DNA from 4 places in the Bradyrhizobium sp. CCGUVB1N3 genome. Region 1 is predicted to be linked to each of the others. Evidence: predicted binding sites of a transcription regulator. Region 1 holds the regulator's gene; each other region holds the start of a gene.
The links. Region 1 encodes LexA, which represses DNA repair genes until DNA is damaged. Its sites were predicted from a motif close to TGTTCNNNNTGTGTTCNG; they were not measured.

Region 1 (7,223 bases):
CGGCTTCGTCGAGACGCGCGATATCCGCGAGCGCACCGACCGCTTCGTGTTGCGCGTGACGGCGATGGAGGCGCAGCGCGGCGACATCCAGCTCGAGCGTGTGCGGCTGTCGGTGCGCAAGGGCACAGCGCCGGAGGTCGGCAGCTTCGTGCAACTCAAGGCGCGGCTGATGCCGCCGCTCGCGCCGCTGCGGCCCGGCAGCTACGATTTCTCCCGCGACATGTTCTTTCAGGGCATCGGCGCGTCAGGCTTTGCAATGGGGGCGATCACGGTCGCCGCGCCACCGGAGACCGGAGGCTTGCGGCTGCGCTATGCCGCGATCATGCAGGGCCTGCGCGATGCGATCGACGCGCGCATCCGCGCCACGCTCGACGGCGACAATCGTGCGATTGCCACCGCGCTCCTCACCGGGCGGCGCGACGCAATCACCGAGCCCGTCAACGACGCGATGTTCATCTCCGGCCTCGGGCACGTGCTGTCGATCTCCGGCTACCACATGGCGGTCGTCGCCGGCGTCGTGTTCTTTGCGGTGCGCGCGCTGCTGGCGCTGGTCCCGGGATTTGCGGCGGGCTATCCGATCAAGAAATGGTCGGCTGCGGCAGCACTTGTGGCCGCCGCGTTCTACCTGCTGCTGTCCGGCGCGGAGGTCGCGACACAGCGCTCGTTTTTCATGACAGCGGTGGTGCTGATCGCGGTGATGGTCGATCGACGCGCCATCACCTTCCGCACGCTGGCGGTTGCCGCGATGATCGTGCTCGCGGTCGCGCCGGAGGCCCTGGTTCACCCCAGTTTCCAGATGTCGTTCGCGGCAACGCTTGGTCTTGTCGCGCTGGTGCAGATCGGCATGCCGAACCTGTTCGCGTCGCCCGACGATTCCGCCACCGCGCGCATCGCGCTCTGGGGTGGCCGCGAGCTCGTCATGCTGCTGATGGCCTCGCTGATCGCGGGGCTCGCGACCACGCCCTATGCCGCCTTCCATTTCCACCGCGTCACGCCCTACGGCGTACTCGCCAATCTCGCGGCGATGCCGGTGGTCTCGGCGCTGGTGATGCCCGCCGGACTTTTGGGGCTGATCGCAGCGCCGTTCGGGCTCGATGGCGTGTTCTGGTGGCTGATGGGGATCGGCATCGACTGGATGGTCGTTGTGACACGCTGGGTCGCGGCGTTACCGGGCGCCGTCGGCCGCATCACCGCCTTCGGGACCGGTCCGCTGATTGCCGCCAGCGTCGGCCTCGTTCTGATGGGCTTGTTGCGCACGCCGCTGCGCTGGGCGGGCGCCGTCGTGCTGGCGCTCGCGATTGGCTGGGCGCTGCACGTGCGCCAGCCCGACATCCTGATCGCAGGCGACGGCCGCAGCGTCGCGGTGCGAGGCAAGGATGGCCAACTGCACCTGATCCGAACCGGCAAGGACAATTTTCTTCTCAAGGAGTGGCTTGCAGCCGATGCCGATTCGCGCAGCGCGACCGATACCTCGCTCGCCGACGGCGTCTCATGCGACGAGGGCGGTTGCGTGACGCCGCTCGCCGATGGTCGTCTTGTCGCGCTGTCGCTGCGCGTCGATGCGCTGGCCGATGATTGCAGCCGTGCCGCGTTGGTGGTGACGGCGAAGCCGGCAGCAACCGATTGCGCGGCGATGGTCGTGGATCGCGAGCGTCTGAAGACGCAAGGCGCGCTCGTGCTGTCGCGCAGTGGCGACGGTTTCACGCTGCAAACGGTGAAAGCAAGAGGCGCAAACCGCCCCTGGTCGCCGGCTGGGGCCGGCGATAGCGATTTCGAGCTCAGCCTCGCACCGCGGCCGGCTACTCCACGCAGCAAAGACGCTACGCCGTCGGAGGCCGACCTGCAGGCCGAGGACTAGAAGACGCGTCAGCCGATCGGCAGGCGTGTCGTGGGCGTTTGGGTCGTGTGCTGCTCGACGGCGGGCTGCTCTATCTTCTCGCCGAGCGGCTGCGTTACCGGCAGTTGCAGAACCGTGGCACGCTGGCCTTCGACGAGCTGCGTCACCAGCACGTAGTTGCCGTCGGGGAATTCGATCGCATCATGATGACGATCGGGAATGTGCGGATCGACCTTGCCGAACTTGCCGACGCGCGAGTTGACGGTGCGCGTCCAGATCCAGCGATTGTCGTAGCGGACGTTGTCGGCGAAGGCGAGCTCGGTGCCGGGCAGAAGGCAGACGGCAACCGAGAGATCACGCTCCGACGCAAATCCACGCGTCGAGGTGCCGCGGAAGGTTGTCGTGACGATCGTCTCGCCGACTTGAGCGGGGCGGGTCGCAACGGCATGCAGGCTGTAGTCACACATCGGAGTGCTCCTCATGCGAGATAGCAGGTCCGCGCCCCCCGGAGGCGCAGGCCTCTATCAGAGTGGAAGCCTCCGAGTGTATCGCGTTTGTGGGCAAATCTGCGGCTCGTCTGCGCGTTGCCCGATCACTTTATCTTTCCCGGCTAACGAGGAACAAAGCCTCCCGCCGTGACTCTATCTTGGTTCACACCATTCACTCACGCGAGCTTTCATCAGCGGCCGGCGGGAGCCGAGTACCCCGAATAGGGCCAGCTCGCCTGCGCCGCAGGTGCGATCGCATTGTTGGCATTGCGGAATGGCGCACTGGTCGCTACCTGCTCCGTCTTGCGAACGGGATGGTGGTGTTGCGCTGCGTCGCTTGCGGATGCCGATCCCGCGATCAAGGCCGCCGTGATCACGCTCAAAATCATCTGTCGCATGGGTTTTTCCTCTGCATCGTGCACAGCGCTCTCGCGCCTGCGATGCTTGAGGATCTAGCTCCGCGCAGGTGTGGGGATAATCGCACCCGAAGTGAAAACACTATCCCGCCGGAGCGGACAATCCGTCCGCCCGTGTTGCTGCGCGATAGCCGGCGATCTGCCGGGCCATCAGTACTTCCGGTACAGCCCGATCAGCTTGCCCTGAATCTTCACCCGGTTCGGCGGCAGGATGCGCACCTCATAGGCGGTGTTGGCGGGCTCCAGCGCGATCGACGCACCGCGCCGGCGGAAGCGCTTGAGCGTCGCTTCCTCGTCGTCGATCAGCGCCACCACGATATCGCCGGTATCAGCGGTCTCGTTGCGCTGGATCAGCGCCATGTCGCCATCCAGGATGCCGGCGTCGACCATCGAATCGCCGCGCACCTCGAGCGCGTAGTGCTCGCCGGAGCCGAGCATGTCCGGAGGCACGCTGATGGTGTGGCTGCGGGTCTGCAATGCCTCGATTGGCGTGCCGGCCGCGATCCGTCCCATCACGGGCACGGCGACCGGACGCTCGCCGTCATCAACCGGAGCGCTTGCGCCCCGCACCTTGCCGAGATTGCCTTCGATGACGCTGGGCGTGAAGCCGCGGCGGCCTGCGCCTGCGGCCTGAAGCTCGGGCAGCTTGATGACCTCGATGGCGCGCGCGCGGTTGGGCAGGCGGCGGATGAAGCCGCGCTCTTCCAGCGCGGTGATCAGGCGGTGGATGCCCGACTTCGAGCGCAGATCGAGCGCGTCCTTCATCTCGTCGAAGGAGGGCGGCACGCCGCTTTCCTTGAGGCGCTCACTGATGAACCGCAGAAGCTCGTATTGTTTGCGCGTTAACATCTCGACCAAATCCCCCGGTTGATGTCGTTCGATTCCGAGACGTCAGATTCAGCAGAAGCCGCTAGATGCTCGAAACAAATCATGAACGGACACTATATGTTCGATATGTGTTCCGCAACCACTTAATTTTTGGTGAACGCGGCGAAGTTCGCGCCACGCGCGAATCAGATCGCACTTACAAGGGTAGCCGCAACACCTCGCAAGGCGTGCCTGCGTCCGCCTTCGGCGCAAACGGCGCGCGCACGAGAAGTGCCTGTGCGGCAGCAAGATTCGCAAGCAGCGAGGAGTCCTGGTGGTTGACGGGAACGGCGACGAGCGTGCCGTCCTCGCGCTCCTCGAGCCGGGCGCGCAGATAGTCCTCGCGGACGTCGTTGGGCCCGACGTCGCGCCCGAGCACGGCGCGCTCGCGACGGTGATGAACGCGCGAGCGGCCAGCAAGCGCGCGAATCAACGGCACCATGAACAGGAAGCCGCAGACATAGGACGAGACCGGATTGCCGGGCAGGCCGATCACCCGCATCGCGCCGAGACGGCCGTGCATCATCGGCTTGCCGGGCCGCATCGCGATCTTCCAGAACGCCATTTCGAAGCCTTCGGCCTGGAGCGCCGGCCGGACCAGATCGTGGTCGCCGACCGAGGCTCCGCCGGTCGTGATCAGGATGTCGGCACCGCTTTCGCGGGCCCGGCGGATGCCGGCGGTGGTCGCCGCAACGGTATCGGCGGCAATGCCGAGATCGACCGTTTCGGCGCCCTCGGCCCGCGCCAGCGCATGCAGGGCGTAGCCGTTGGAAAAGACGATCTGGCCCATGCCGGGCGTGGAGCCGGGCATGACGAGCTCATCGCCCGTCGCGAGAATCGCGACCCTGGGCCGGCGGCGGACGGCAAGCTCCGGATGGTTCATGCCGGCGGCAAGCGACAAGTCGCGTTCGGTGAGCCTGCTTCCCTTCCTCAGGAGCACGTCGCCCTCGCGGAAATCGACGCCGGCGGGGCGGATGTGCCGTCCGGCAATCGCGGCCTCCTTGATCGCGACGTGCTTGCCGTCAGCGACCGTGTCCTCCTGGATCACCACCGCATCCGCGCCATCGGGCACCACGCCGCCCGTGAAGATCCGCACTGCCTCTCCCGCGCCGACCGTTCCCGCAAACGGCCGCCCGGCCGCGACCTCGCCGATCACGGTGAGCTCTGCGCCCACCTTCGCCGCATCGGCCGCACGCACCGCATAGCCATCCATGGCCGACATTGCCTGTGGCGGCTGCGTCCGCCGCGCCGCGACATCGCGGGCCAGCACGCGATGGTAGGCTGCATCCAGCGCGACCATCTCGTCCGCCACGGGCTCGACGCCCGCGAGCACCGCAGCGAGCGCGTCGGAAACCGGCATCAGGGCCACGGGCTGAACTCCTGCTGGGCAAATCGAACGAGAGAGTTGCGTTGCGTTCTAGCCGAGAGCAGGCGTCGTGGCAAAAGGGGGATTGCGAAGGTGGAGATGAATTATCTCTCGCGGAGAAGGCCGCCGGGATGCCCATTGGGACAATATCGCGCCGTCCTGCTTCCGGCTCAGAGTTGCTGCGCGCCACCGCACGCAGGCGCGTCAGGAGACGTCCGGGAGAACGCTGATGGCAGAGACTTCAAAGCTGTCGGTCGAGAAGGCGCTCGAGAAGCTGCGCGGCGATGAGCCGCCGAAGTCGAGGAGCGCAAAGCTTGACGAGGAGATCGAAGCGCTCAAGGAGAAGACGAGCCGCATGCGCGCGCAACGGCAGCGTCTCGATCGGCCTCAACCCAAGCGCAGTTGAATGCGCCTAGCGCGGTCGCCGCGCGATCGTCTCGAAGACGAGAAAGACCGGAATGACGGTGGCCAGACAGGCCACGGCGACGACTAGGCTCACGGCTAGCATCAGGTGGCTCCCGTTTCATTGTCCGGATCGACGTCGGGCGCCTTCAGGCTGTGATCCATCTCGGGCAACGGGTCGCCCTGCGACTTCAGATCCGCCGCCTTGCTGACCAGCTTGGCGGAGAGCTGCGAGTTCGACGTCGACTTGGCGAATTTGAGAAGGATCGAGGCTTGCTTGTTGAAGTAGGTCTTGCCCAACACGATCACGCGTCCGTTGTAGAGAAACCCAACGGCCATATGACTCCCGACGCGCTGATCCGTTCCGGGAACTCTGTACAAAAATGCACAGAGCGAGTTGGTTCCATAATTCACTTGAAAAGTTCCAGGAGTGGGCCGGAACCAGATGCCGAGCGGCCGCAGCAAAGCGGCCGTGCTCTCAGAGTCCCAGTGCCTTCAGCGCCTCGCCGACGTCGCGAGGCGACGTCACGTGAACCGCGGTCAGCCCTCGCGCCCGCGCGCCTTCGACGTTTTCCGCGAGATCGTCGAAGAACTCGATTCGCTTCGCCGGCACGCCGATCGCGGCGACGACATGGTCGAAGGCTTCCGCGTCGGGTTTGCGTAGGCCGATGCTGGAGGACAGATAAAGCTCGCGGAAATGACCGAGCAAATCGGCGTACTCCTTCGAAAAATATTTCACGTGCGGCCGGTTGGTGTTGGAGAAGGCGTAGAGCGGCACGTGCTTCGCAGCGCGCGGCAACAGGTTTGCGATGCCGGGCATCTCGCCCGCGAAGATCGCATTCCACCCCTCCAGGAACTGCGCGTCGGAAATCTCGATCCCGAGCGAGCGCCGCAGCGAGTCGAAATAGGCCTCGTCGCTGATCTTGCCCATCTCATGCAGCCGATAGGCTTCGCTGTCCCGCACGTAGCGCGCGATGATGGCCTGCGGTTCGCAGCCGGCATGTCCCGCCCAGCAGGTGATCGCCTTGGAGAAGTCGATGTCGAGCACCACGCGACCGAGATCGAACAGAAGCGCATCCGCGCTGCCGGGAGAGAGAAGGGAGGTCATTGCATCCTTTCAGTAGCGATATGGCTCGATATCCAGCAGCGGAAACGCGCTGAATACGCTTGGCGCGTTGGTGGCGGTCGCCGGATGCAGGCAGGATGTGTTCACCTCGGCAAACGAGGCGGCCCCGAGCAGCCCGAGACAGCGCAGCACTTCGTCTTCCAGCAGCTCCAGCATCCGCGTGATGCCGGCTTCGCCGGCCGCAGCCAGCGCCCAGCATTGCAGGCGCCCGATGCCGACGAGGTCCGCGCCCATGGCGATCGCCTTGACGATATCGGTGCCGCGGCAGAAGCCGCCGTCGACCATGATCTTCGCACGTCCCTTCACGGCATCGACGATCTCCGGCAGCACATGCATGGCGCCGCGGCCATGATCGAGCTGGCGACCGCCATGGTTGGAGACGTAGATCCACTCGACGCCGTGATCGAGCGCGATCAGCGCGTCCTCGGCCGTCGCGATGCCCTTGATGACGAGCGGAATCTTGAACTTGTCCTTGACCAGCTTCACCGTCCGCCACTCCAGGCCCTTCTGGTAGTCGCCGCCGGTGGCGCGCAGCCGGCTCTCGCGCACATAGCGCTTGGCGATGTCACGTTCGCGGCGGCTGTAATGGGCGGTGTCGACGGTCAGGCAGAACGCGGCGTAGGTGTTTTTCACCGCGCGGGCGACGACATCCTCGACGAAGGCGTCGTCGCCGCGGACATAGAGCTGGTAGAAGCGTAGCGCATCGGGAGCCGCTTCCGCG
Region 2 (7,223 bases), 610 kb from region 1:
GTAAATCTTGGCGCCCTTCTTCAGGTACTGTTCGGCGACCTTGCAGAGCCCTTCATTGAAGATCACGACGCGATGCCACTCGGTCTTTTCCTTGCGCTCGCCGGTCGCCTTGTCCCGCCAGGTCTCCGACGTCGCAACACTCAGATTGGCAATCGGCCGCCCGTCCTGGGTGCGGCGGATCTCCGGATCCTTGCCGAGATTTCCGACCAGAATGACCTTGTTGACGCTTCCCGCCATTGCCGCTCTCCACTCCAAACTGCCAAATTGTTCGAAAAAGCCGGAGCCGTGCCAAAACCGCTCGCTGCCGCCTGCTGAGGGACCCTATACGCTCGCGCACGTTACCGAGCCCGCGGTCCCGCAGGTTATCCCCACATATAGCACCGGGCGCGGCAGTGTTCCAGCTTTGTTCCACAGGGCGGTGACGGGATACGCCCGCAACATGGGGTTGCATGTCCAGGAAATCATCGGAACCGCATGGAACTTTTTCGGGTTCCCGCGGACGGGAATACCGCTTAACATTCATTAACTTAGGAACCGCTCACTTCACTCGCGACTGTTGCCTTTTGGAGACGGACTCTACCCCCAAATCAGACTAGGCTCGGCGCAACATCAATTCATTGGGCGTCGCGCCTGATTGACCGCTTCGGGGACTAAAGAAAGAAGCGGCACAGCCGGAGGGACTGAATAATGAAGAAGATTTTGGTGGGTGCAGTTGGTGCGGTTGCGTTGAGCCTGTCGGCTCCGGCGAGCGCGGCAGATATGGCAGCGCGTCCATACGTGAAGGCCCCGCCCCCGATGGTCGCCGCAATCTACGATTGGAGCGGCTTCTACATCGGCATCAACGGCGGCGGTGGCTCGACCCACAAATGCTGGGACTTCCTGGACAGCACCGGCGCGGTGACTGGTGTTGTGGGCAGTCTTGTGGGTGAAGGCTGCCACAATGCGACCGGCGGCACGATCGGCGGCCAGATCGGCTATCGCTGGCAGTCCGGCCAGTGGGTGTTCGGCGTCGAAGGCCAGGGCAACTGGGCCGATTTCAGGGGAGATAACGTCAGCCTCGCCTTCCCGACGGACCGCAACCGCTCGCGCATCGATGCCTTCGGCCTGATCACCGGCCAGGTCGGCTACGCCTGGAACAACGTGCTCTTCTACGTGAAGGGCGGCGGCGCGGTCGTCGGCGACAAGTACGACGTTTTTGTCGCGCCCGGCATCGTCGGTGCCGGCACCCTGCTCGGTTCGGCCAGCGAAACCCGTTGGGGTGGCACGGTGGGGGCCGGCCTGGAATTCGGCTTTGCGCCGAACTGGTCGGTTGGTGTCGAGTACGACCACATCTTCCTGGGCAACCGCACCATTGGCTTCACGACGCCCGGCGGCCTGACATTCGGCGCCGACCGAATCAGCCAGAACGTCGATATGGGCCTTGTCCGCCTGAACTATCGCTGGGGCGGCCCGCTGATCGCGAAGTACTGATCTTCGCCAAAACTCTTCCTGTCGAAAAGGCCGGCCTTGCGCCGGCCTTTTTGCTGCGTGGATCCAGCCGGCGTGAATAGGTCAGCCATCCTCACGCTTTTTCCCTGTGGTGTGGTATCTCGGGCACACAACTTGCGGCTTCACTGGTGTAAGCACGGCATCAGTTGGACCTGTGCGTCCGATGTCCTTCCTGCGCACGGAAGGCAAAAACAGAAACTGGGACTGGGATTAAAGAAGATGAAGAAGGTTTTGTTGGCTTCGGCCAGCTTGTTCGCACTCAGCGCGTTCGCCCCGGCCATGGCCGCCGATCTGGCGGCCCGCCCCTACACCAAGGCCCCGGTGGCCGCAGCGGCGGTCTATAACTGGACCGGCTTCTACCTCGGTGGTTTCGGCGGCTACGCTTGGGAAAACACCTCCACTGACCCGAAGATGAAGGGCGGTTTCGCCGGCGGCACCGTTGGCTACAACTGGCAGGCCAGCAACATCGTGTTCGGTCTCGAGGCCGATGGCGGCTGGGCTGACGTCAACGCCACGGCCGGCACCCCCGGCGTGCTCGCTGTGACCAGCCGGATCAATTCGCTGGGGACAGTGCGCGGTCGCGTCGGCGTGGCGTTCGACCAGGTCCTGCTCTACGGCACCGGCGGCTTTGCCTGGATCAACAACAAGCTGACCACCGACGTCCTCGGCGTGACCGCTTCGGACAGCCAGTTCCACACGGGCTGGACGGTCGGCGCGGGCGTCGAAGCCTTCTTCGCTCCGCAGTGGTCGGTGAAGGGCGAGTACCTCTATCGTAGCCTCGGCAGCGAGAACTACTTCGCCGGCACCGTTTCGTCCGGCACGCTGAACCTCCACAGCGTCCAGGTCGGCGTGAACTATCACTTCGGCGGCCCAGTGGTCGCGAAGTACTGAGCTTCGGCAGACCATCAATTTTCGACTGAAGGCCGGCCTCGCGCCGGCCTTTTTGTTTGGTCCAGAGGCGGCAGCACTGCTGGGCTACTGCCAAGTGCCGCCAGCACGCCAACAATCCGTTGACGATTCGCAACTCGCACTGGAAATCCTCGCTCGTTCTTCCTACGTTCGCAGCCTACCCAACGGCGTCCATCCCCGGTTCCGGGCGAGGCGCGCCTGAACGCCGGCGCGGCCGCGCAGCGTGGGAATCTCCTTGGGGACTACTGGGATGGACGAAGTGATCAAGGCGAAGCGCCAACAACAGAACGTGGGATCACACCTGCGCGCAATCACCATCCGTGGCGCGCGCGAGCACAACCTCAAGAACATCGACGTCGAGATTCCCCGCGACAAGCTCGTGGTGTTCACCGGCCTCTCCGGCTCCGGAAAATCCTCGCTCGCCTTCGACACCATCTACGCCGAAGGCCAGCGCCGCTACGTCGAGTCGCTTTCGGCCTACGCCCGCCAGTTCCTGGAGATGATGCAGAAGCCGGACGTCGACCAGATCGACGGCCTGTCGCCGGCGATCTCGATCGAGCAGAAGACGACCTCGAAGAACCCGCGCTCGACCGTCGGCACCGTCACCGAGATCTACGACTACATGCGCCTGTTGTGGGCGCGCGTCGGCGTGCCCTATTCGCCCGCCACGGGCCTGCCGATCGAGAGCCAGACCGTCTCGCAGATGGTCGACCGCGTGCTGACGCTGCCCGAGGGCACCCGCCTCTATCTGCTCGCTCCGGTCGTCCGCGGCCGCAAGGGCGAGTACAGGAAGGAGCTCGCCGAATGGCTCAAGAAGGGCTTTCAGCGCGTCAAGATCGACGGCACCTTCTATGAGCTCGCTGAGGCGCCGACGCTCGACAAGAAATTCCCGCACGACATCGACGTCGTGGTCGACCGCATCGTCGTGCGCGCCGATATCGGCCAGCGCCTCGCCGAGAGCTTCGAGACCGCGCTGAAGCTCGCCGAGGGCCTTGCCGTCGTCGAGTTCGCCGATGCGCCGGCGGCAGCCGCTCCGGCCGAAGAGAAAAAGAAGACCGCAAAGATCCACGACAAGAGCGGGCCCGAGCGCATCCTGTTCTCGGAAAAGTTCGCCTGCCCGGTCTCCGGCTTCACCATCCCCGAGATCGAGCCCAGACTCTTTTCTTTCAACAATCCCTATGGCGCGTGTCCCGCCTGCGGCGGCCTCGGCGTCGAGCAGCATGTCGACGAGGATCTCGTCATCCCCGACAAGGAGCTCGCCATCGGCAAGGGCGCGATCGCGCCCTGGGCCAAGTCGTCGTCCCCTTATTACATCCAGACGCTGGTTGCGCTCGGCAAGCACTACAAGTTCACGCCGACCGCCAAATGGAAGGATCTACCGAAAAAGACGCAGAACGCGATCCTCTACGGCTCCGGCGAGGACGAGATCAAGTTCTCCTACGAGGACGGCGTCCGCTCCTACGACACCAAGAAGCCGTTCGAAGGCGTGATCACCAACATCAACCGCCGCTATCGCGAGACCGAGAGCGAGTGGGCGCGCGAGGAGCTGGCGAAGTATTTCCACGACGTGCCCTGCGGCGCCTGTACCGGCTTCCGGCTGAAGCCGGAGGCGCTCTGCGTCAAGGTCGGCGACAAGCATATCGGGGAGATCTCCGAGCTCTCGGTGCGGCGCGCCGGCGAATGGTTCGAAGGTGTGCCTGATACGCTGAACAAGCAGCAGAACGAGATCGCGGGACGCATCCTCAAGGAGATCCGCGAGCGCCTCACCTTCCTGCTCGACGTCGGCCTCAACTATCTCACCCTGTCGCGCTCCTCCGGCACCCTGTCCGGCGGCGAGAGCCAGCGCATCCGCCTTGCCTCGCAGATCGGCTCGGGCCTGACAGGCGTGCTCTACGTGCTGGACGAGCCTTCGATCGGCCTGCACCAGCGCGACAATGCGCGCCTGCTCGACACGCTGAAGCGCCTGCGCGACCTCGGCAACACCGTCGTCGTGGTCGAGCATGACGAGGACGCCATTCGCCTTGCCGATTACGTGCTCGACATCGGTCCTGGCGCCGGCATGCATGGCGGCCACATCGTGGCCGAAGGCACGCCCGCCGAGATCATGCGCAACCCGAAATCGCTCACTGGCAAATATCTCACCGGCGAGCTCGAGGTCGAGGTGCCGGACCGGCGTCCGCCGAACCATCGCCGCACAATCAAGGTGGTGAACGCGCGCGGCAATAACCTCAAGAACGTCACGGCGGAGATCCCGCTCGGCCTGTTCACCTGCGTCACCGGCGTCTCCGGCGGCGGCAAGTCGACGCTGCTGATCGACACGCTCTACCGCGCCATCGCCCGCAAGCTGAACGGCGCCAGCGAAGGCGCAGCTCCGCACGACCGCATCGAGGGCCTCGAGCACATCGACAAGATCATCGACATCGACCAGTCGCCGATCGGCCGCACCCCGCGCTCGAATCCTGCGACCTACACCGGCGCCTTCACGCCGATCCGCGAATGGTTTGCGGGCCTGCCTGAAGCGAAGGCGCGCGGCTACGAGCCCGGCCGCTTCTCCTTCAACGTCAAGGGTGGCCGCTGCGAGGCCTGCCAGGGCGACGGCGTCATCAAGATCGAGATGCACTTCCTGCCCGACGTCTACGTCACCTGCGACGTCTGCAAGGGCAAGCGCTACAACCGCGAGACGCTCGAAGTTCTGTTCAAGGGCAAGAGCATCGCCGATGTGCTCGACATGACCGTCGAGGAAGCCGCCGAGTTCTTCAAGGCCGTTCCGCGCGTCCGCGAAACCTTCAACACCCTGCACCGCGTCGGCCTCGACTACATCCATGTCGGCCAGCAGGCCACCACGCTGTCCGGCGGCGAAGCCCAGCGCGTCAAGCTCGCCAAGGAGCTGTCAAAGCGCGCCACCGGCCGCACGCTCTACATCCTGGATGAGCCCACCACCGGCCTGCACTTCCACGACGTGAAGAAGCTTCTGGAAGTGCTGCACGAGCTGGTCGCGCAGGGCAACACGGTCGTCGTCATCGAGCACAATCTCGAAGTCATCAAGACCGCAGACTGGGTCATCGACCTCGGCCCCGAAGGCGGCGACGGCGGCGGCGAAATCGTCGCCTGGGGCCCGCCGGAAGACATCGTCAAGGCGCCAAGGAGCTACACCGGCAAGTTCCTGGAGCCGGTGCTGAAGAAGGCGGGCAAGCCGAAGCGGCGGAGCACGAGCGAGGCGGCGGAGTGAGTTCCGACCTTCAAAGCGCTGTTCCAACAATTACTAGCATCTTGGCTTTAGCGATATCCTCGCTGACGCTTGGCTGGACTGTCTATCGCGACGCAATCAGAAGGCCAAAATTCAAGGTCGCGATAGGTGTAAAGAGGATCATTCAAGCAGGTCATCCATCTGATGGACCGTTTGTCTCAGTGGAGGCGCTGAACATTGGTCCGATACCCAACCGAATTGGGCTCACTTTCGTTCGGAAGAATTGGCTAAAGCGAACCTTGCTCGATCGAGACCGAGGCCGCGCGATGCTTTATCCTGACTATGGGCATTGGGCCACTACGCCAGCGTCTACTCGTCTCGAAGTTGGAGACCAAGCAAACTTCATCTTTCCTTACACCAGTGATTGCTTTCTCAAAGATGACTTTTCGCAGGTCGGAGTCGCTGATGGATTCGGACGAGTCCATTGGGTCTCGCGGCGTAATTTTCGGAATGCGCGCCTGAAATACCGAAAGGACTTCCATTCGGCTTCACCGGCTGACGCATTGTCGTCAAGCTGACGTAGCTAGATATCTCGCGCTTCCAATCGCTTTATGCCCTACTCCCTCGTCATCTTCGATCTCGACGGCACGCTGGCCGACAGCTTTCCGTGGTTTCTGCGCACGATCAACGACGTCGCCGACCGCTTCAGCTTTCGCCGCGTGGCCGACGAGGAGGTCGAGGGGCTGCGGCATGCCTCGACGCGCGAGATTTTGAGGCGGCTCGAGGTGCCCTTGTGGAAGCTGCCGGCGATCGCGCGGCATGCGCGGCGGCTGAAGGCGGAGGCCGCGGCGGAGATTTCCCTGTTCTCCGGCGTCGAGGCCATGCTGCAGACGCTTGCCGCAAGCGGCGTGCAGCTCGCGCTGGTGACGTCCGACAGCGAAGCCAATGCGCGCGAGAAGCTCGGCGCGGCAGCGAGCCTGTTCGCGCATTTCGACTGCTCCGCTTCGCTGTTCGGCAAGCCCGCCAAATTCCGCCGCGTCATCCGCCGCGCCGGCGTGCAGCCGGCACAGGTGATCGCGATCGGCGACGAGGTCCGCGATATCGAGGCGGCGCGCGCGGTGGGGATTGCCTGCGGCGCGGTATGCTGGGGCTATGCAGCGCCCGCGGCGTTGCGGGCGCTTGCACCCGATCACACCTTCGAGCGGATGGACGACATTGCGGACGCCTTATGCGCAAACGTGGGCTAGTACGACTGCGTCACGAGCACTCCTCTCCTCATCCTGAGGAGCGCGGAACGCGCGTCTCGAAGGATGGCCGCGGGTGAGATCCGGGCCTTCATGGTTCGCCCGGCGATGCGCAGCATCGTCCGGAGACGCGCTCCGCGCTCCTCACCATGAGGGTCTTTGACGCAGTGGGATTAGCGAAGCGTAACCCACCACTGTTGTTACCCGCGGCATGGTGGGGTACGCCTCCATACGTTGAGCCACGGCGGACGCTAGCCCGCCCGCGCCGCCCGCCGCAGCGATTGCGGCGGCTGGCCGAAGGCGCGGATGAAGGCGCGGCGCATCCTTTCAGGATCGCGAAAGCCGGTCGACTGCGCCACGAGCTCGATCGCCTCGCTGGACGACTGCACGCGCTC
Region 3 (7,223 bases), on a different contig from region 1:
CACAAACCCACCCCGTATGCTTCAGGCTGCGTATACGGTGGGCCCCCAATATCTTACCCTCGACAAGACGACTGCCCAGATCGTTGGTTCCGGATATCATTTTCACGGAACCATCAGGAAAGCCCCCAAAGCGGAAGATGCAGGTGACGCGGCTAAGAGCGGCACTGAAATCTCGACCGGGGTTTTTCAAGACGGGGAACACAACGGGCTCAGCGCGCTACTTTGCTCGCGCGCCGAGATCGCGAACCATCGTGGCGAGCTGGACGGGGACTATCAGCTCGCACCCAATTTGCATGCCAACGTTCCCTTGCCAGCGACGTTCCGGCTTCGAGGTATCTACTATGCGGTGGAGCAAAGCGGCGACGGGTACAAAGTCACACCAGAGAAACACGAGCTGCCAGCTTAAAGAGCCAGCGCTATTCATGGCCGGAGGTGCCCGCCCCGATTGCCTCGTCCTGCATCTCAGCGCTTACTCAGTGAACGATAGAATTTCTTGGTACCGCCGCCGGGTGGATCTTCGTACATGAAGCATTCGGCGTACTCGTCGATCGCTTGCATCACGCCGAGCAGCGACCCGCTAGAAAAGGCGCTGGTCGATCCGGTAGCGAAGTGAGCGACGAAATTCCCGGTTATGCTCGCCATGTGGGTCTGCAGACCGGCCTCTTGGGCGGCGTCAAGCACGAGGATGCCGGCCGCCTTATGCAGCTTTACAGCGGCTTCGATTGCGGCTGACGCGTTGCCAACCTGCTTATTGTTATCGTCGAGTGCGAAGTCGATCGGCACGGGTATCTTTACCTTCTGGATGACGTCCAATAGCCGATGTTCGAGATACTGCCGAAGGCGCGGTGCGGCATCGTCTACTTGGCCTGCCTGTAGAAAGCGGAGCGTAGCGTCACGAACCCGGTTGACCGCGTCGGACTGCGGCAGCACAGCCGTGCGGGCCGTTCCCTCCAACCGTTGATGTTTCCAGCTTTGGCCGTTGTTCCGGTTGAAGAGCTTCTCTAGCAGAGTGTCGTGGCTCAGCAGGATGACTTGCGGGCCGTTGGCTTGCATCGGCCGCGCAAACTGTGTGCGAATGAGCTCCATCAGGTGGAATTGGTGGCCGGCGTCAAAGCTCGAAGTGACGTCGTCAAGCACGATGAAACGCGGTTCGCCGCCATAAAGCGTCGCGGCCGCTAGGTAGACCGACACTGCAAAGGCGTTGCGGAAGCTCTCTGAAAGAAGTGCCTGCGCTGAGACGTTCCTCAAAGTGAAAAACTGCGAAAGCCCGATGGAAAGAGCCTCCGCGCCATCGGCCTTGGCCAGGGACGGTTTGACGGGCTCGTACATGATGGACCCGAAGAACTTCTGGCATAGCGGCTCGACCGCCGCGAGACGCCGCTTTGACAAGTCGGCCTCAGCAGCCGCGAAAGTGTCGCTTGCTTTGTCCAGAAAACCCTTGATGCGATTGATCGCAGCAAGCTTGCTGGTAACCTTGGCGAGGCCGGCCTGTGCGTCAAGAACGTCCTTCCAGGCCTTTTGGAGGCGGCGCGCCGCTTCGACCGCGCTCGTGACGGCGACCAGAGAGGCTGGCAACTCCTTTTCGAGGGCCTCTCGCTTCGTCTTCGTATCTTGCAACGCAGCCGCAGCACGTTCCAGCAAAGTTGAGCGCCACGCCCAGAGGTCGCGCACCTCACTTTCAGTCAACGCTAGCTCCGCTCTCTTGCCGAGCGCCGCGAACATTAGTTGGTCGCCACCTTCAGCATGCGCCTCTTCAAGTTTGCGGAGCTCGCCCCATCCTCCGCCTTTCCATTCGGTCTCAAGCTTTGCTGTACAATCCTCGAGTTCCTGGAACGCCGCCAAACGGGCTTCCAGCCCTGGAAGCAGAGATCCTGCGCTCTCCTGCTCGCACGCCGGGCACTGATTCTTGTTAGGCCACGAATCATCGCACAGAACCGCTCGGCTCGCGGCGTATAGGGCCTTGAGGAGCTTTCCGGCGGTCCGCGACATCGCCTGATCCCGTTCGGTCGCAAGGGAGAGCAGCTTCTTAAAGTTGTCGTCGGATGGGCCTACCGAAATCCGGCTGGCGATCATCGTCTCCTGCCGCTGCAGGCCCGCAAGGCGTGCCGGAGCGTCTCCACCTTCGGCTTTTTTGATGGCCTCGACGCAGTCGTCGATGACAATCTCGCCGAACAGTTTGCCGGTGCAGTGGGGGTTCAGAATCGCAATTTGGTGAAGGGCGTTGTGAGCTTTGAGTACCGCAGCCGCATGATCCTTCTGGTCAAGCAACGACGTCTGGGTCAGCGCCTGGAAGGCGCTGACGGCCTCCGCTTGCTGCTTGATGATCGTCGCCTTCAGTGAGGTATCTTGCTGGTTGAGGGCTTTGACATCGAAATGGTTGTTGAACGCCCTCGTGTTCGAAAGTGCCTGGAGTTCCTGACGAAGCGCCGAGTACGCGGCAAGTCCTAGCAGGCCGGCAAAGGCGCGGCCGCGCTCGAGGGCCTTGTCATCAATGAACGATTGTAGCGTCTTGTGATCTAGGAGCACGAAATCGCGGTTGAGGGAGGCGAGCAACTTTTCGCCGTCAACGCCTTTGGGCGCAGAAACCTTTCGCGCGCCAGCCACGTCGCGCGTGATCGAAATGGTGACGGGCTTGCCGGCGCCATCTGGGTGTACGGTCAGCTTGATCGTCCCCGTGCTCTTCGAGTGGAAGCGGTTCAGGTAGTAGCCGTCGCCCCCCTCAGAGGCCGGCAACTCGTCGAGTTTGGGGATACGCTTGCGCAGCGCGTACGTTAGGGCGTCGAAGATCGAGCTTTTGCCGACGCCGTTCGGAGCGGAAACCGAGTTCACGGCGTCGTGGGTGAAATTCAGGACGAGCGGATCACCCTCGTTGTTGATGCCGCGGAAGCCTTCGACTTCAAGACACTCGAGAAACCAGCCGCTCACGACGCCCCCTTCGGGGTCTGCACCAGGGCCGCGAGAAGCTGATCCAGGATCCCGTCGGCGTCGGCGCCGGCGATCAAATCCTCGAGCCGGGCGGCAAGGACAGGTCCTAAGATACCATCGAGCCCGGATACCTCCTTCGCATATGTCGCAAGATTGTCTGGCAACGGTGCGGTGTCGTCGAACTTGAAAGCCATTGATTGCTCCCCCTGCTTCTATCGTCGCTAACCTCAACGCAACTTTCAATAGAACGAAAGGGTTATTGCCCTTCGCCTCGCTGCAGACGGGGTGACCAACGCGACTCGGAGACGGGCGAGCGGAAGCCCATCGAGCATCGAAGCTGTACCAAGATGTGAGCGCTACCGTTAGAGACAGCGCTTGAGGCCACTGGGACTGAAAAGCCTCTGTTAACAACTTTATTAGTCATTCAACTGACTCCATTTGCGACCAAACCTTATCAGTCAGCGAACTGACTCCGTTTGTGTAATTCTCTTATCAGCACCCAACCCGGATGGGCACGTCATTACGATCAGGCCGCGAGCGTCACGCCGGTTCACGGGTCGCCGCGAAGTACCAACTATAACTTCAGCAGATCGTCTTCGGAGAGTTCTTCAAACGGATTTGGAATCGCGCGTCTGGCAACGAAAAGACCGATCACGCGGGCTTGTGGAGCGCGCTCCAAAATCATTTCCTTGATTGCCTTGAAATGGGAGCCGGTCGTGAGAACATCGTCGAAAATCCCGACGATACCCCGCAAGTTTTGCAGCCGATTTTCGACGATCCTATAGTTTTGTTTGAGTTCGGCCGGCGACTTCCTGTGGCCACCCTTGAACGTGTCAGTGGAGGCGATCTGCTCGACTAGCTCCCGAACATCTGGTGGGGTCGCAGCGCGGATTCCTCTGCATACCTGAACCATCCGATCATCGTAAGCCGGGTCGGTCTTCGCCTTCGATGGTGGAATGGGGACAATCGTGGCCTGGTCCAGCCATTCCGCACTCAGAACCGCAGACAAGTCACGAGCACATCTTGCGATCGCTGGCGCCTTGTAATGGTAGCCGCCATCGCCGCGCTTCTTCTGAAGATTGTGGATCAGTTGGTTGGTATCGCCGCCTCGCCAGCCCTTACCTGCTGTGTACTCATAGAGATAATGACAGTCGTCACTCTCGTCGAGGTACCAGTGGTCCCGCCGGTTTGTTTCGTCAATTTGCTGAAGCAGGCGTGCCATCACCTAATACGCCCAAGATATCGGCGAGGTCGCGGACACGAATCGCGCCTCGCTTCTCGAAGCTCGCCGGCCAGGTGATGCCATCCCGCTTGAAGCAAGAATCGAGGATGAACAGCTTGCGGCCCTGCTGAAGTGCGGCACGAGCCTGCGTGAGCGTCCCGCTCGTGTCGCTGGCCTCCACGATAACCGTCCCCTCCGTGAGCGCGCTCATCGTGACATTCCGCTCGGGAAAGAACAGCTTGTTCTGCGGCACATACTGACTAGCGTATCGCAGCACTGGCACCTGCGAAATGAGCAGATGCTGCTCCGCGATCTTGCGTTGGAGAACCTGGTTTTCCTTCGGGTAATAGATTCCGATCGGCGTGCCGATCACCGCAATGGTGTGGCCCTTCGCCTCGATCGCGGCTGTATGAGCTGCGGTGTCGATACCGGTCGCTAATCCCGACACGACGGTGAAGCCGCGTTCGACCAATGCACGTGAGAGCTTACCCGCACGCAGTTTCCCCTCTTCGCTCGCATTGCGGCTGCCTACGATGGCGACACACCGGGTCTCGACGAGTTCCCAAGCGCCTTGGAAGTACAGCATCTCTACGGGATGCCTCGCGTCTCGGAGCTTCGAAGGATAATTCCCAGTAAGATTCAGCCGGGTGCCAAACCTGCAGATGCCAGCCTTCTTAAGTGCTGCCAGAACCTCCGCAGCGCAAGCGTCAGCTACAGCACCCGGAACGAAATCGGATGGGACGGCAGTCGGATCGGAAGCGAACTTCTCTGCGATCGTTTTGAAGGTCGCGCCCTTCTCGAGCCACAGCGCCTCGTACGCTCCGAGCTCCCTGCGCGGCGAGATCGACCGTACGGCGGGTCCGTCATTCATTCGTGCAAGCAGGTTCATCATCCAACCCTAGCCACCCCCTGCGGCGGCGTCGAATCCACAGTGACGAAGTCCACTAGTTTGAGGAGCCAACATTTGTGGGCAAAAAGTTCAAAAGCCAGTTTAGTGGATGAGAAGAACAAATCAAGAACAAATAGATAACTCATTAAGTATCATATGGTTACGTGGTGAACGAGAGGTGAATTCGGTGTCGGGCCCACGGCTTACTGCGCCATCATCGCAGCGTCAGTGAAGCATACCAGCTTCGGACACGCGTGATGGGGATGTCCCGATCGCTGTTGAACTAGGTCGGGCCGACGTTGCCGGAATGAATGTTACGCGGCCCTCGTGACGTGGGCAACGGGGTTGATCGTCATGCGATTGTGGCGAGCTTGAAGAGCCGCACGCAGAACCGACAATTGCTTATGCGCCTTCAATCGTCGGAAGCCCTTGTTGGCCTCGATCATGCCGGCCGCGACCCATCGCAAGGCCATACCGGCATCCCGCCAGCGTTTGACGTTGCGCGTGACACGGCGAATGGTGCCCATCATGTTCTCGGCGATGTTGGTACAGGCGAGCGATCGACGAAGCTCCTTCGGCAACTTCAACCGGACGACAGTCAGGATTTCATCGAGGCCTTCGAGGATGCTCGCCGCTACGCCGGGCCATTGCTGGTCGAGTCGACGCGCGAGATTGCGGATCAGTTTTTCAGCCTTGTCGGCGTCATCGAGCTCCCAGGCCTGGCGCAGCACCCGACGGGTGGCCGCATGATGCTCTTTCGGCAGGCGTTCCATGATGTTGTGTCGCCTTGTGGATCTGGCAGCGCTGGATCGCTGCGGCCGAACCGAAGGTGCGGCGGATCGCCTTCGACAACGCCTTCGCACCGTCGGCGATGAACAGTCTTGGCGCCGTCGGGTCGAGCCCCGCGCGAGACCAGGTTGTCCAGCAGGGTCTGAACCGTTGCGGCATTCTCGGTCGCCCCTTCCACCAGCGCCAGCGGATGCTTGTTGCCTTCGCCGTCAACCCCGATCGCGGCGACCAGCACGAGATCCTCGCCGAGATGCAGCCCGTCGATTTGGACCACCAGAAGGTCGAGCGCGGACAGATCGGCAGCCATGAAGTCGGCCAGCCGCGCCGCCGACAGCGCTACGAACCTCCGCGAGGCCGCCGACTTCGAAACCCCCGATCCGGGCGGTGCCGGCACGTCTCCCTCGGGCAGCCGGCGCGGCCGAACCGGCGCGTCGACACATTGATCAGCATCAGGTTCATCGCCCAGCGACCGAGCCAGTCCTCCTGCGCTGCCGTTTCCCAGCTCGGGATCGTGACCTCGCGGCCGTCCACGCCCCGGACCCGCGGGCGCTCGACCTCGATCTTGCCGCCGTGGAAGCCGATCCGTCCGCGCGTTCGGCCCCAACGGTGCGCCCGCCGCGCCGCATCGCGACCGTGGCGCGGCCCGCAGGCCGCCGTGACATCCGCCTCCATCATCGTGCCGAGCGCCTCGATCCCGCCGCAAGGCAGAACCGATCAAAGCTCGCCCGCACTTCTGTAAACGCTTCGTCGACAGCCCCAGTCGGCGGCCAACCAGCCGGTGTGATATCTCTCGTCATGGCGTTGCTCTCCTTTGAGGAATCAGCACCCCGAGCCTACCGGCTCAAGGTGGGCAACGCCGACCTCTTCAGAAAATCAACAGAACCCGGGACATCCCCGCGACCATCTATTGGTCACCCCCAATCTGACGTCACGGTAGTTTCTGCCTGACCTGGCTAGAAATCACTCCGCTGCTTCAGCGCCATGGCTTTTGAACTCCGCAAACTTCGCTGCCATCGTCGGATTGGAGCGAGTCAACTTCTTGATCGTCACGTCCTGCGCCTTGTCGTTCGCGAGGCGCAGGTTGCGGTCCGCGCCGATCAGCGCATCTTTGGTCTTCTGCAGATGATCAATGGACTTGTCGATCTCGGTGATTGCGGTCTGGAAATTCCTGGAAGCCAGATCGTAGTTCTTCGAGAACGCCGTCTTAAAGGTCTCTAGCTGGCTTTCAAACTGGGTGATGTCGATGTTCTGCGCCTTCACCAGCGCCAGCTCAGTCTTGTACTTCAGCGAGTTGATCGCGGCATTCCGCAAGAGCGTAATCATCGGCAGGAAGAACTGCGGCCGGATAACATACATTTTCGGATAGCGGTGGAAGACGTCGACAATGCCGGCGTTGTA
Region 4 (7,223 bases), 1.8 Mb from region 1:
GCCGTGCCAGATGTCTTGCGAGCTGATCCGCCGAAGCCGTGCCGGGCGCCGACGTCGATTCGTTCACCGTCATGATGACGATCTCCTCGGCCCGCGACAGGAACGGCATCGCGTCGCGCATCGCGCGCGCCGCGACGCGGCTGCCATCCCAGGCGATGCCGATCCGCCGTGTCTTGAGGGTGCCGCGGAAGATATGCGGCAGGAACAGCACCGGCCCACCCGCCTGGAACAGGATCTCCTGCGGCAGGTCGCTGTCGAAGGATCCTTGTTCTGCATCGGGCTGCAGCACGACGCTGAGATCGTGGAGTCGCGCCATCGCGCCGACCACGTCGATCGCATCTGCCGGGATCGCACCGACCGGGTGGCAACTACGGGAAATCCCGGCATGCCCGGCTTCCGTCTCGAACACCGTGAGCGCCGTCTCGGCGCGTTCCACCGCTCGTTCGCGCTCCATCTCGAACACGGCGGCCATCGCCGCGCCGCCCTCCATCACATAGGCCGTGCTGGTTGCGACATAGCCGACCGAGACCGCATCGAGATGGGCGTTGAAGCCGGCTGCGAGCGACACCGCGCCGTCGATGACCGGGCGCATTGGGCGTTCGGTCGGGATGTGGACGAGAATATCTTTGATCATGGCGGCGCCTCCGGCGGAGATCATTTCATTTCCACGCCGTAATTTTTCACCGATCCATCGATGCGCGTTGACCTGCATCAAGCGCCGTCACCCGCGGCGGCACGTCGCAGCTTTCTTTGCCAAGAATTAATCGCGTGGACGGGACGTCGTAATGTTGCATCGTCAATGTTGCGGGCAAGGCGACTGCTCATCCAACATGGACAATTCGACATGAACGACCACATCAATCCCGATTCCGCCCGGCCGCGTGCGATCCTGAAACCCCGGCGCCTCGCGCTGCTCGGCACCGTGGCCGCGCTCGGCGTTGCCGTGCTTGCCGCTGCTCCGACCGGATATTCGCCGTTTGGCGGCGCCTCCTTCACCTCGCCCGCGCTCGCTGCCGAGACGACGCCGACCCCGCCCGGCTTCGCCGACCTGGTGGCGAAGGTGAAGCCCGCAGTGATCTCCGTGCGTGTCAAGATCGATCAGACCGACGACAAGAGTGCGATGCTGCAGCAGAACCGGATGGATTCGGATGAGGATTCGCCGTTCGATCAGTTCCCGAAGGAATTCGGCTTCCGCCTGCCGAAGGGCATGCAGCAAATGCCCAATGGCATGCCGCAGCGCCACCGCGTGATCACCGGCGAAGGCTCCGGCTTCTTCATCTCGGCCGACGGCTATGCGGTGACCAACAATCACGTCGTCGACCACGCCCAGTCCGTGCAGGTGACGGCGGACGACGGCACGATCTACACGGCCAAGGTCGTCGGCACCGATCCGAAGACCGACCTCGCGCTGATCAAGGTCGACGGCAAGAAGGACTTTTCGTTCGTGAAATTCTCCGAGCAGCGCCCGCGGATCGGCGACTGGGTGGTCGCCGTCGGCAATCCGTTCGGCCTCGGCGGCACGGTGACGGCAGGCATCGTCTCGGCCAACGGCCGCGACATCGGCGCCGGCCCCTATGACGACTACATCCAGATCGACGCGCCCATCAACAAGGGCAACTCCGGCGGTCCGGCCTTCGACATGAACGGCAACGTGATCGGCGTGAACACCGCGATCTTCTCGCCGTCCGGCGGTTCGGTCGGCATCGGATTCGACATCCCGGCCAATACCGCGAAGCTCGTCGTCGCCCAGCTCAAGGACAAGGGCTCGGTCACGCGCGGCTGGCTCGGCGTCCAGGTGCAGCCGGTGACGGCTGATATCGCCGACAGCCTCGGGCTGAAGGAAGCCCGTGGCGCGATCGTCGACACGCCACAGGACAACAGCCCGGCGTCCAAGGCCGGCATTGAGGCCGGCGACGTCATCACCGCCGTCAACGGCACCGCGGTCAAGGACTCCCGCGATCTTGCCCGCACCATCGGCACGATGGCACCGGGCAGCTCTGTGAAGCTCGACGTCTGGCACAAGGGCGAGAGCAAGACCGTGAGCGTGAACCTCGGCGAGCTGCCGAACGAGCGTCAGGCCAAGGCGAATGAGAAGGCGAATGAAGGTCAGTCGACCGCCGGCACGCCGCGTCTCGGCCTCGGCCTCGCTCCGGCCGGCGACGTGCAGGGCGCAGGCCAGAAGGGCGTCGTCGTCACCTCGGTTGATCCGGAAGGCCCGGCGGCAAGCCGCGGCATCCAGACCGGTGACGTCATCCTCAATGTCGGCGGCAAGGCCGTTGCCAGCATCGACGACGTCCGGACTGAGCTGAAGCAGGCGAAGTCTGCTGGCAAACGCAGCGTGCTGTTGCAGGTGAAGAGCGCGGAGGCGACGAAGTTCGTCGCGGTGCCGCTGGCGTAAGCCGGCGCATCGGCCTCAAGCAGCTCAGGCAAAAGGCGGCCCGCGGGCCGCCTTTTCGCGTCTCGGGGAGATTCCCACAGGCTTCCGATAACATTCGCGTTAACGGGAGCGTTGCGGACAGGCTTCGGCCCCAAAAACCACACTAACTCAAAGTGGTCACGAGTCGCATTGTGCTGCTCGTCGGACGAGGGCGGTCCTCAAGGCGGAACTTCCGGTCGCGTTGCCGCTTTGTGGAACCGGACTTCGTCGGAAGTCGGTGCCGAAGATGGATCGATTGAGGGCCTTCAGCAGGGGCGCGCTGCTCCTTGCGCCGCTCATACTCTTTGCCCAAAGCGCCGCCGGGCGGGATGACGGGCGCTATACGGATTCACCTCTCAAGCCCTGGTTCGACAGCCTGCGCAGCCATCTCGGTCCCTGCTGCTCGGATGCCGATGGCGTCGCCCTCGCCGATCCGGACTGGGAATCCCACAATGGGCACTATCGCGTTCGGATCGACGGCCAATGGGTCGAGGTGCCTGACGAAGCCATCATCACTGAACCCAACCGTGCCGGCCGCACCATGGTGTGGCCGGTCAAGACCGCGTTCGGGATTTCGATCCGCTGCTTCATGCCCGGCACTATGATCTGAGGGCGACGCATCGACATTGGGCGGCGCACGAGAGCTTCGCCGCCGAATGTCGTCTCACCGTGAGCGCTTCTTGCTCGACTTCTTCTTCGAGCTCGTCCGCTTCGACGTCTTCTTCTTCGGGACCTTCTTGCCCTTCTTGCGCGCTTTGGACACGCCGATCGCGATCGCCTGCTTGCGGCTCTTCACGCGTCCACCGCGTCCGCCAGGACCGCTCTTGGCCGTGCCTTTCTTGTAACGGCGCATCTCGCTTTCGACATCCTTGCCGGAGCTCTTCGAATAGCGCCGTTTCTTTGCCTTGCGTGCCATCGGTGATCTCCCTCGGTTGCGGGAGAACAGTGCCTGGCGCGCAATAGTTCCGAGCGAGCTGACCCGGCAGGTCAGAACGAATTGGCAAGCTCGATCTCGGCCTCCAGCGCCTGGATGCGCTTTGCCGCCTCGTCGAAGCTGAGATCCCTGGCATACTGGCCGGGCTGATAGGCCTCCTCGCTTAGCCGCCTCAGCCGCAGGACCTGGGCCCGCGTCATCTGCGCGGCGAGGAAATCCTTGGCGTCGTATTTACCTTCCACTCGCATTTCCACTCTCCATCCCTGAATCGTTTCTTGACTATATGTTCTTATTTTGTTCTAACAAGTCATGGACAACAGAATTAATGAAATTCGTCGTAAAATCAGTGTGTTAAGGTCTGAGATGATCGACCTTGAGGCGTCGGTGCGCGATCTCGTCAACCGCGATCGTGATTGCAGCGAAAGCGCGCTCCGATTGCTCGGATTGCGCCAGGACATGAAGCAACTAATCGTCGACTGGAAGTCGGCCGGTGGCGGCGATCTCCTGCCCAATATCGGCGAGCGGATGGGCCTCCGCGCGGGCCTCAAGAGCGATCCCAACAAGAACGGTCACAAACCGGCCCGCATGGCCGTCCGCCGGTGAAGCCGGGTGCTCGCCGTGGATGAGGACCCGGATGCGTACCGGACTCTGAAACTGCGCGCCGAGATTCTCGAACCTGGGTCGGCCATTCGCCAGTTGCAGCGTGCCGGCCTCGATGATGCCGCATGCGCCGCAACGCGTGCTTCAAGTTTCTTCGTCATCCATCAAAACGAACACGACCCCGGTCAGCGTTGCGCCGATCGCAAAGCTCGTCACGAGTGTGATGACAAACACGACAATCGTCGGGCTTCCACCAGCTCTGAGCAGCGCCGCAACGGCAGGATTGATGAGCACGAGCGCGAGGCCAAAGGCGAGCCCGAGGGCCGCGCCCATCATCGCCTGCGTCATCAGCGTGATGGCGCCTGCGGTCGAAACCAAGCGTGGCGATTTTCGCGTTCGCATTGTCACCCTCGACAATCATCCTGAAAACGCGCCGGATCACCGTGAGTTCCTCGAACACCGCATCTTCCGGAACAAACATTCACGGTGAGCGATCTTCAGGTGGCGTTCATGCGAGGCCTGTGAAGATGAGGACCGAAGCAACGACGAGGGAAGCTCGATCATGGGAAAGGTGATCTTTCTGTACCGCTCGCTTGCCTATCGCAACGCGGCGGCGGAAATGCTGCGCAAGGCGCGCACGCTGCCGCGTGGCGCGGAGCAGCGCGCCGCGCGAAGCTATGCGATGGCCCTGCGCGATCTTGAGCGGAGCGAAGCGTGGCTCGAGGGGCGCATCGCGGATGCGCCGTTGCAGATGCAGGCGGTGAGGGTGTGTGCCCGGCGCTAGCCTGAGGCGCGCTGCAATTCGCCGGCGATCGCAGCGTCGAATTTTTCGGCTGCCGGCAGCGTCGCCTTCCGCGTCAGCGGCACTTCGAGGCGGCACAGAAGACCCTCGGCACGCCAATCGAATTGCGCCTGTCCGCCGAGCTGGGACTCGACGCTCGCAAGCAGGCTCTTGGTGCCGAAGCCGCGCGTCTTTGGCTGCCTGACCAGCGGCCCCCCGGATTCCTCCCAGGTCAGCGCGAGCATCTCGCCATCTACCTCCCAGCCGATCGCAAGTCGCCCCGACCGCGTCGACAGCGCGCCGTATTTGGCCGAATTGGTGAACAGCTCGTGCAGTGCAAGCGCCAGCGTCTGCGCGGTAGCGGGAACCAGCTGCACCTCGGGACCCGACAGACGAATCTGGCCGCCGAGCGAGTAGGGGGCAAGCTCCTCCTCGATCAGCTTGCTGATCTCGGCCCCCTGCCAGCTCGACAGCGACAGGATGGTGTGCACGCGCGCCAGCGCATTGATGCGTCCTTCGACGGCGTTGACGTAGGTCTTGACGTCGTCGGCGCGGGTCAGCCGGACGATTGATTGCGCGAGCGCCAGGGCGTTCTTGGCGCGGTGATCGACTTCACGGGCGAGCAGGTTCTGCCGCTCCTCGGCGCGCTTGCGCTCGGTGATGTCGACAGTGACGCCGCTCACCCGCACCACGCGACCGTTTCCGTCCAGCGTCGCCGCCGCCGTTCCGACGCACCAGCGCACCTCGCCATCCGGCCGCTGAATGCGGAATTCGGCTTCATAGGCGCGTGTGCCCGTGTTGAATTCGGCGATCGCCTTGCGGAATTGATCGACATCATCGGGGTGCAGCAGCGCCTGCACGCTGGCCGAGGTGACGTCGAAGGCCTCCGGGCTGACGCCGAAGATGCGATACTGGCCCTCGTCCCACATCCAGTCGCCGTTGATCCAGTCCCAGTCCCAGGATCCCATCTTGCCGGCGGCGATCGCCATGCTGCGCCGCTGCTCGCTCTCGAGCAGCTTGGCGGTGGAGCTTTCGAGCTCGGCGGTGCGCGCGCGAACGCGATCCTCCAGCTCCCGGTTCAGCCGCTCGAGCTCGCGCGTCTTGCGATAGAGCTCGGCGAACACCTTGATCTTGGCGCGCAGCACCTCCGGCACCGGAACGTAGTCGACCGCGCCCATCTCGTAGCCGCGCAGGCGATCGATATCGGAGACCTGGATTGCCGAGATGAAGATCATCGCGATCTTCTGGAAGCGCGGATGCTCGCGGATCATCGCCGCGAGCTCGAAGCCGTCGAGCTCGGGCATGCAGACGTCGACCAGGATTACCGCGATCTCGCTCTTCAGCAAGATCTCCAGCGCTTCGCGGCCGGAGGAGGCGATCACGAGGTTCTCGCCGAGATCCTTCAGGATCACCTCATAGGCGAGCAGCTTCGCCGGCTGGTCGTCGACGAGGAGGATGTTGACCTTTTCGTGGTCCATACTCGGATCCCACTCAGCGATGCAGCCACATGCGGATCGCAAGCAGCAACTGATCGGTGTTGACGGGTTTGGCGAGGTAGTCGGAAGCACCCGCTTCCAGACATTTCTCTCGGTCGCCCTTCATCGCCTTCGCAGTCAGCGCGATGATCGGCAGGCGCAAAAGGGCCGGGTTCTCGCGGATCACGCCGATGGTCTGATACCCATCCATCTGCGGCATCATGATGTCCATCAACACGATCGCGATCTCCGGACTGGACTCCACCAGCGTCACCGCTTCGCGGCCGGTCGTGGCGGTCAACACCTTCATGCCGCGCCGTTCCAGCACGCTCGACAGCGCGAAGATGTTGCGGGCATCGTCGTCGACGAGCAGCGCGGTCTTGCCGATCAGATCCTCGTCGGAACTGTTCAGCTTCTCCAGCATGCGCTGCTTTTCGGTCGGCAGCTCCGTGATCACCCGGTGCAGGAACAGCGCTGTCTCGTCGAGCAGGCGTTCGGGTGACTCCACGCCCTTGACCACGATGCTGCGCGCCATGGTGTGGAGCTCGGCATCCTCTTCGGCCGAGAGCTCTCGGCCAGTGAAGACCACGACCGGAATATTCGACAGAGCCTCGTCGCTGCGGATCTGGTCCAGCACCTCGAAGCCGCTCATGTCCGGCAGACGCAGGTCCAGCACCACGCAGTCGTAAGGAGCGTCGCGCAGCGTCGAGAGCGCGCCGGCGCCGGTGTCGGTGGCCACGATCTCGATGTCGTCGTGATGCAGCAGCTCGCGGATGGAGAGCTGCTCCGCCTCGTTGTCCTCGACGATGAGGAGCCGCTTGCGCCGCGGCCTTGCATATTCCTTGATCTGGGTCAGTGCGGCGGAAACGCCTTCGGTCGTTGTCGGCTTGTTGACGAAGGAGAAGGCGCCGCGCGCGAGCGCGTGCTGGCGATCCTCGTCCAGCGTGATGATCTGCACGGGGATGTGCCGGGTCAGCGGATTGTGCTTGAGCTGGCTCAACACCGTCCAGCCCAGCA

Region 2: a site for LexA is predicted at 2,534-2,551, ahead of uvrA (excinuclease ABC subunit UvrA). Genes of this name have one in related genera too.
Region 3: a site for LexA is predicted at 5,151-5,168, ahead of NLM33_RS47525 (DNA-processing protein DprA). Genes of this name have one in related genera too.
Region 4: a site for LexA is predicted at 3,635-3,652, ahead of NLM33_RS16380 (DUF3072 domain-containing protein). Genes of this name have one in related genera too.

The regions. Positions count from the first base shown of each region.
Region 1 covers NZ_JANADR010000001.1:1,635,342-1,642,564, reverse strand. The annotation lists gene NLM33_RS07770 (ComEC/Rec2 family competence protein) at 1-1,858, shown strand, start outside; gene NLM33_RS07765 (hypothetical protein) at 1,867-2,304, opposite strand; gene NLM33_RS07760 (hypothetical protein) at 2,517-2,723, opposite strand; gene lexA (transcriptional repressor LexA) at 2,892-3,590, opposite strand; gene glp (gephyrin-like molybdotransferase Glp) at 3,766-4,977, opposite strand; gene NLM33_RS07745 (hypothetical protein) at 5,204-5,380, shown strand; gene NLM33_RS07740 (hypothetical protein) at 5,482-5,715, opposite strand; gene NLM33_RS07735 (HAD-IA family hydrolase) at 5,855-6,484, opposite strand; gene NLM33_RS07730 (alpha-hydroxy acid oxidase) at 6,494-7,223, opposite strand, start outside.
Region 2 covers NZ_JANADR010000001.1:1,026,813-1,034,035, reverse strand. The annotation lists gene NLM33_RS04855 (single-stranded DNA-binding protein) at 1-237, opposite strand, end outside; gene NLM33_RS04850 (outer membrane protein) at 688-1,470, shown strand; gene NLM33_RS04845 (outer membrane protein) at 1,708-2,379, shown strand; gene uvrA (excinuclease ABC subunit UvrA) at 2,648-5,626, shown strand; gene NLM33_RS04835 (HAD-IA family hydrolase) at 6,196-6,831, shown strand; gene NLM33_RS04830 (GlxA family transcriptional regulator) at 7,080-7,223, opposite strand, start outside.
Region 3 covers NZ_JANADR010000002.1:167,756-174,978, forward strand. The annotation lists gene NLM33_RS47505 (hypothetical protein) at 1-406, shown strand, start outside; gene NLM33_RS47510 (AAA family ATPase) at 463-2,925, opposite strand; gene NLM33_RS47515 (hypothetical protein) at 2,922-3,119, opposite strand; gene NLM33_RS47520 (hypothetical protein) at 3,500-4,147, opposite strand; gene NLM33_RS47525 (DNA-processing protein DprA) at 4,122-5,036, opposite strand; partial or broken gene NLM33_RS47530 (IS256 family transposase) at 5,351-6,622, opposite strand; partial or broken gene NLM33_RS47535 (DUF2130 domain-containing protein) at 6,786-7,223, opposite strand, start outside.
Region 4 covers NZ_JANADR010000001.1:3,450,338-3,457,560, reverse strand. The annotation lists gene NLM33_RS16400 (universal stress protein) at 1-634, opposite strand, end outside; gene NLM33_RS16395 (Do family serine endopeptidase) at 845-2,398, shown strand; gene NLM33_RS16390 (hypothetical protein) at 2,664-3,026, shown strand; gene NLM33_RS16385 (DUF6496 domain-containing protein) at 3,081-3,332, opposite strand; gene NLM33_RS16380 (DUF3072 domain-containing protein) at 3,404-3,598, opposite strand; gene NLM33_RS16375 (hypothetical protein) at 3,714-3,953, shown strand; gene NLM33_RS16370 (hypothetical protein) at 4,095-4,298, opposite strand; gene NLM33_RS16365 (hypothetical protein) at 4,513-4,734, shown strand; gene NLM33_RS16360 (HWE histidine kinase domain-containing protein) at 4,731-6,209, opposite strand; gene NLM33_RS16355 (HAMP domain-containing protein) at 6,223-7,223, opposite strand, start outside.